One region of the Streptomyces sp. NPDC042100 genome, then DNA from elsewhere that is predicted to be linked to it. Evidence: riboswitches for the same ligand, from Rfam matches in the RefSeq annotation. Region 1 holds a riboswitch; the other holds the start of a gene.
The links. Region 1 has a riboswitch for cobalamin ahead of cobN (cobaltochelatase subunit CobN). Riboswitches for the same ligand answer to the same signal wherever they lie in the genome.
Positions count from the first base shown of each region.

Region 2: another riboswitch for cobalamin. It lies ahead of ACZ6J5_RS09300 (ribonucleoside triphosphate reductase); the one in region 1 lies ahead of cobN (cobaltochelatase subunit CobN).

Region 1 covers NZ_JBVJDK010000009.1:76,187-79,588, forward strand. The annotation lists gene ACZ6J5_RS21235 (precorrin-8X methylmutase) at 1-383, opposite strand, end outside; gene ACZ6J5_RS21240 (cobalamin biosynthesis protein CobG) at 398-1,726, opposite strand; cobalamin riboswitch at 1,834-1,973, shown strand; gene cobN (cobaltochelatase subunit CobN) at 2,014-3,402, shown strand, end outside.
Region 2 covers NZ_JBVJDK010000003.1:427,597-430,998, forward strand. The annotation lists gene ACZ6J5_RS09290 (metallophosphoesterase family protein) at 1-747, shown strand, start outside; gene ACZ6J5_RS09295 (hypothetical protein) at 719-973, opposite strand; cobalamin riboswitch at 1,491-1,620, shown strand; gene ACZ6J5_RS09300 (ribonucleoside triphosphate reductase) at 1,666-3,402, shown strand, end outside.

The sequences.
Region 1 (3,402 bases):
CCCTCCAGGCGGTCCCGCCACAGCTCCATGGCGGCGGCCGAGCGGGTGGTGCCCAGCTCGGCGGCGAGGCCCGGCACGGCCGGGTCGGACAGCGTGCAGACCACGTCGTTGTCGGCGGGCAGCCGCTTGCGGGTGACGCCGCTGGCGACCATCCGCGCGTCGCACAGGATCGGCGCGCCCGCGCGCAGGGCGGCGCGGGCCGAGGCGACGACGCCGGGGGAGTAGGCGATGTCCCGGACCAGGTCGGTCATGCCGCAGGCGTGGATCATGCGTACGGCGACCGTGGCGACGTCGGCGGGCAGGCCCGCGAGGTCCGCCTCGGCGCGGATCGTGGCAAAGGAGCGGCGGTAGATCTCCGCGCCGTCCTTCTCGTACTCGTACATCCTGGTGTTCTCGCTCATCTCGTGGGTGTCGCCGGGCCGCGGGCCGCCGCGACGGCTTCGGACAGGGAGGTGCGGGGGGTGGGGGCGCCGTCGACGAGGTAGCCGCCGTCGGCGGTCGCGAGGACGTCGACCCAGGCGCCATGCGGGTGCCCGCAGCGGCGGTCGCAGCCCGAGTAGTGCACGGGCAGCGAGCCGGCCGGCGCGAGGGCGGCGTCCCGCCGCACGTCGGCGAGGGACTTGGCGCAGCCGGGGCGTCCGGCGCAGGCGCCGACGCCGGTGCCGGGGGCGTCGGGGCGGGTGATCAGGCCCGCCTCGGCCAGCGCGCCGAGCCGGGCGGGCGGCGCGGCGACGACCACCCCGCGCCAGGGCGTGAACCGCACCTCGGCGGCCGGTACCAGCGCCCGCAGCCGGGCGGCGGTGAGCCGCCCGAGCGGGGCGAGGACGTACAGGGCGCCGGGGCCGAGCGGCCCGGGGACGGGCGGGGCGCCCCACGGCAGCGGTACGGGGCCGGGGACGGGCTCCGCCGCGATCCCGGCGTCCGCGAGGGCGCCGGCGAGGGCGTCCGCGAGCTCGGGCAGGCGGTCCTCGGGCAGCTCCCGCACCCGCCAGGCGCCGTTCCCGGCGGCCCGGGCGGTCCGCAGGAAGGCCCCGGCGGCGGCGAGCGCGGCGCGCGGGGCGTCGACGGCGGCGACCCGCAGGGCGTGGCCGCCGAGGAGCAGCAGCGCGCGCTCGCCTGGCCCGGCCGCACCCGCCCCGGCCCCGGCCCCGGCGCCAGCCGTAGTCCCGGCCTCAGCACGGGCCCCGGCTCCCGCCCCCGTCCCCGCTCGCTCTGCGAGCAAGGTCACATCGCCGCCGAGCCCCGCGACGTCTCCGCGCCCGGAGTCCAGGACGAACAGGAAGCGGCCCGAGAGCGCCGTCGTCCAGTCCTCCGCGCACAGCAGCGCGTCCAGCTCGCGCGCCCACAACTGCGGGTCCGGGCCGCCGAGTCCGTCCAGGCCGGCGGTGGGCGAGGCGACGATGTTGCGGATCCGCTCGTGGCCCGGCGAGGGCAGCAGGCCCGCGCGGTCGAGGAGCGCGGCCAGCTCGGCGCCGCAGCCCTCGCCCAGGCCGCGCAGCTCCGCGTTGCCACGCGAGGTGATGCTGAGCTCCCCGTCGCCGAGGGACTCGGCCGCGTCGGCCAGTGCCAGGAGCTGAGGCTCCGTCAGGCGCCCCCCGGGCAGCCGGAGTCGGGCGAGCCGCCCGTCGTCCGCCGGGTGGAGTCTCAGCGCACCCGGACAGGCGTCGCCGCGATCCCGTATGAGAGGTTCGCCCGCTTCGGGCGAGGTGCGTGGGGTGGCCGACATGGCGGCGAGCATACCCACGGGCCGTCCCGCCCCCACCGGCCGTGACGCCGCCGTGGCCGGGTGTGATCCGCCCGACCCCAGGGCCCCTCCCCCGGGGCTCCCGGACGATCTAGGATGCAAGCGGCATGGGGTCCCAGGACCCCGGGGAGGAAGCCCGGTGAGAATCCGGCGCGGTCCCGCCACTGTGAGCCGGCCCGGGGGAACGCGGGGCGGTGAGTCAGGAACTCCCCGCCGTCCATACGACCACCCGGGGCGCGGACAACCCCGAGGAAGGGCCTGAGCTCGCCATGCTCCTGCTGCTGTCGCACTCCGACACCGACCTGCTCAGCGCCCGCGCGGCGAACGCCGCCCCGGCCGAGGGCGCGGTCGAGTGGCGGTTCGCCAACCCGGCCCGGCTGCCCGCCGCCGACCTGCCCGCCCTCCTCGACGGCGCCGAGCTCGTCGTCGTACGCCTCCTCGGCGGCCTGCGCTCCTGGGAGGAGGGCCTGGACGCGCTCCGCGCCGCCGGGAAGCCGGTCGTCGTGCTCAGCGGCGAACAGGCCCCCGACGCGCAGCTGATGGAGGCGTCCACCGTCCCGGTCGGCGTCGCCACCGAGGCCCACGCCTACCTGGCACACGGCGGCCCGGCCAACCTCGGCCAGCTCGCCCGCTTCCTCTCCGACACCGTGCTGCTCACCGGCCACGGCTTCGAGCCGCCCGCCGCCGCCCCCACCTGGGGCCCGCTGGAGCGCACCGCCTCCGAGGCCGTCGCCGACGGCCCGGCCGTCGCCGTGCTCTACTACCGCGCCCACCACATGAGCGGCAACACCGCCTTCGTCGGCGCCCTGTGCGACGCGATCGAGGCGCACGGCGCCCGCGCCAAGGCCCTGTACGTGGCCTCGCTGCGGGCCCCCGAGCCGGAGCTCCTGGAGGAGCTGCGCGGCGCCGACGCGATCGTCACCACCGTCCTCGCGGCGGGCGGCACCAAGCCCGCCGAGGCACAGGCGGGCGGCGACGAGGAGGCCTGGGACGCGGGGGCGCTCGCCGCGCTCGACGTGCCGATCCTCCAGGCCCTGTGCCTGACCGGCTCCCGCTCCGCCTGGGAGGAGAACGACGAGGGCCTGTCGCCGCTGGACGCGGCCAGCCAGGTCGCCGTCCCCGAGTTCGACGGGCGCCTGATCACCGTCCCGTTCTCCTTCAAGGAGATCGACGAGGACGGCCTGCCCGCGTACGTGGCAGACGCCGAGCGCGCCGCCCGCGTCGCCGGGATCGCCGTCCGGCACGCCCGGCTGCGGCACATCCCGAACGCCGAGAAGAAGCTGGCGCTCGTCCTCTCCGCGTACCCCACCAAGCACTCCCGCATCGGCAACGCCGTCGGCCTCGACACCCCCGCCTCCGCCGTCGCCCTGCTGCGCCGGCTCCGCGAGGAGGGCTACGACTTCGGCCCCGTCGAGGACCTCCCGGGCCTGGTCTCCGGCGACGGCGACGAACTGATCTACGCCCTGATCGAGGCCGGCGGCCACGACCAGGACTGGCTCACCGAGGAGCAGCTCGCCCGCAACCCGGTCCGCATCCCGGCCGCCGACTACAAGCGCTGGTACGCCGAGCTCCCGGCGGAGCTGCGCGAGCGGGTGGAGGAGCACTGGGGCCCGGCGCCCGGCGAGATGTTCCTGGACCGCTCCCGCGACCCGGAGGGC
Region 2 (3,402 bases), on a different contig from region 1:
GAACTCGCCCGCCACACCCGCACGAGGACGACCGCGTGGGCCATCGGCAACCACGAGTTCTACGTCCCCAAGTGGCGCGACCCGGCGACCATCGCGCAGGACACCTGGCCCAACGGCACGACCGAGGACTCGCTGTTCCGCAGCTTCTTCCGCTTCGCGGGCCGGAACACGGTGTACGCGGAGCACTCGTTCGGCGGCATCCCCGTCCTGAGCCTCGGCACCGAGAAGTACATGCACTTCCACGACCCGAAGCTCTGGGACGAAGTCTGGCTCAGCGAGGCCCAGTTCACGTGGCTTGAAGAGCGCCTCGCGTACTGGGCCCGCCGCCGCAGGCCCGTCATGGTCGTCACCCACCACCCGCTGCCCAACACCGTCTCCGGCAGCCACAACCGCCTCTACTCCCGCGACTACCTCCAGGCGGACCGGCTCCTCGGGATCCTGGGCCGCCACCGCGACGTGTTCCTGTTCTGCGGGCACACGCACTGGGACCTCGGCCTCTCCGACTGGTACGTCCGCCGAGTCGTCCCGGGCACGGCCAACCTGGACGGCTTCTCCGTCATCAACACGGGCGCCGTGCAGACGGGCTACACGGACGACGGCCAGGGGGGTGAGGTGTCCGTACCCGGCACCTTCAACCAGGGGCTCCAGGTCGAGGTCTTCCGCGACCGGGTCGTCATCAAGGCCCGCGACTTCGCGGCCGGAAGCTGGCTGAAGCAGATCACGGTGCCGCTGTCGACGAACGCCTGATCACCGCCCGGGCTGCCCGCCCGCCCTCGTGTCCGTAGCCGCGACCACCCGGCACCGGCGACGACCCCACGAGGGCGCGGGCCGGTGCCGCCACGATGCTCGACGCGTCCGCCTGCGCCCGCAGCCCCTGACGGGCGCGCGCCGGGTCGGGCCAGCCGGACGGGCCCCGTATCGCCGCCCAGTTCACCATCGCGTCGAGCGCCTCCGGGAACTCTGTCCAGCTCACCTCCTCACGCCCTTGGAGGGGTTGGAGGGGTTGAGGGGGATGGAGAACGCGGTCGAAGTCCGATTCTCCCCAGACGGTCAGCGGCGCCGGCGCGCTCCTCCGGCGGGTCGGCCAGGAGCGGCGTGACGAACCAGAGGCTCGCCAGCACCGTCGCCGGTGATCCTCTTCCCTTGCCCCCAGCGGCTCAGCCACGCCAGGGCGATGCCGCGCGACCGGAAGTTCGAGAATGCGCGGACCCATCCTGTGCCCGAGCGCGCCGCCGGTTCCCCGGCGAAGGGCCCGAGCGGGGGAGCCGAAGGTCCTGAGAGGCGCGGCGGCGCGTAGGAGCATCGCGCCGGGGGGCTCCGAAGGCCGGAGGTCCCTCTCGCCGGGACCTTCGGCACCCCTACATCTAGTGTGGGCGTGTCGAGTGAATCCCGGATGTAGTGTTCTGGCTGTCGGTTCGGCGTCTGAGTGCCTCGCTTCGCTCCGTGGATACGGGAGGGAGCGGACGTCCGTGCCCCCGCATACCTGAGCCGTACGCGGAGGCGGAGACGGAGCGCGCACGCCGAGAGAACAGGGAATCCGGTGAGAGTCCGGAGCTGCCCCGCAACGGTATGGGCCCCTCGGGGCCCCAGTCCGATACCTGCCGGCCCCGCCCGCGCGTCCGCGTGGCCGGGCAACACCTCAGGATGCCTCGTGGGAGGGCTGACGTGACGCACATCAACGCCGTGGATTCCGTGACCGAATACCTGGACCGAAGCGACTGGCGGGTCAACGCCAACGCGAACCAGGGCTACTCGCTCGGCGGCCTCATCCTCAACACCGCCGGCAAGGTGGTCGCCAACTACTGGCTCGACCAGGTCTACCCCGAGGCGATCGGGCGCGCCCACCGCGACGGCGACCTGCACATCCACGACCTCGACATGCTTTCCGGCTACTGCGCGGGCTGGTCCCTGCGCACGCTGCTCACGGAGGGCTTCAACGGGGTGCCGGGCCAGATCGACTCGGCGCCGCCCCGGCACCTGTCCTCGGCGGTCGGCCAGATCGTCAACTTCCTGGGCACGCTCCAGAACGAGTGGGCCGGCGCGCAGGCGTTCAGCTCCTTCGACACGTACCTGGCGCCGTTCGTCCGCAAGGACGCGATGACGTACGCCGAGGTGCACCAGTGCGTGCAGGAGATGGTGCACAACCTCAACGTGCCGTCCCGGTGGGGCACGCAGACGCCGTTCACCAACCTCACCTTCGACTGGACCTGCCCCGACGACCTGCGCGAGCAGGTGCCCGTGATCGGCGGCGAGGAGATGCCGTTCACGTACGGCGAGCTCCAGCCCGAGATGGACCTGATCAACCGCGCGTACATCGACGTCATGGCGGCCGGGGACTCGACGGGCCGGGTGTTCACCTTCCCGATCCCCACCTACAACATCACCGAGGACTTCCCCTGGGAGAGCGAGAACGCCACGGCGCTCTTCGCCATGACGGCGACCTACGGGCTGCCGTACTTCCAGAACTTCATCAACTCCACGATGAACCCCGGCATGATCCGCTCGATGTGCTGCCGTCTCCAGCTCGACCTGACCGAGCTCCTCAAGCGTGGCAACGGACTGTTCGGCAGCGCGGAGCAGACGGGCTCGCTCGGTGTCGTGACGCTCAACTGCGCCCGGCTCGGGCACCTCCACGCGCGGGACGAGGCGGGCTTGTTCGAGGCACTGGACCGGCTGCTCGACCTGGCGAAGGAGAGCCTGGAGATCAAGCGCGTCACCGTCCAGGACCTCATCGACAACGGCCTCTACCCGTACACCAGGCGCTACCTCGGCACCCTGCGCAACCACTTCTCCACCATCGGCGTGAACGGGATCAACGAGATGATCCGCAACTTCACCCACGACGCCGACGACATCACCACCCCGGCGGGTCACGCCCTCGCCGTGCGCCTGCTCGACCACGTACGGACGCGGATGGTCGAGTTCCAGGAGCGGACCGGTCACCTCTACAACCTGGAGGCGACCCCGGCCGAAGGCGCCACGTACCGCTTCGCGAAGGAGGACCTGCGGCGCTTCCCGGACATCCTCCAGGCAGGCACGGAGACCAACCCGTACTACACGAATTCCAGCCAACTGCCGGCAGGCTGGACCGACGACCCCTTCGAGGCGCTGGAGCGGCAGGACGAGCTCCAGACGAAGTACACCGGCGGAACGGTTCTCCACCTGTACATGTCCGAACGCGTCTCCTCCGCCGACGCCTGCCGCAACCTCGTCCGCCGCTCCCTCGAACGCTTCTCCCTGCCCTACCTGACGGTCACGCCGACCTTCTCCATCTGCCCGCAGCACGGCTACCTCGCCGGGGAGCGGGCCACCTGCCCGACCTGCGCGAGCGTCTGCGAGGTGTGGACCCGGGTCATGGGCTACCACCGGCCCGTGAGCTCGTTCAACATCGGCAAGAAGGGC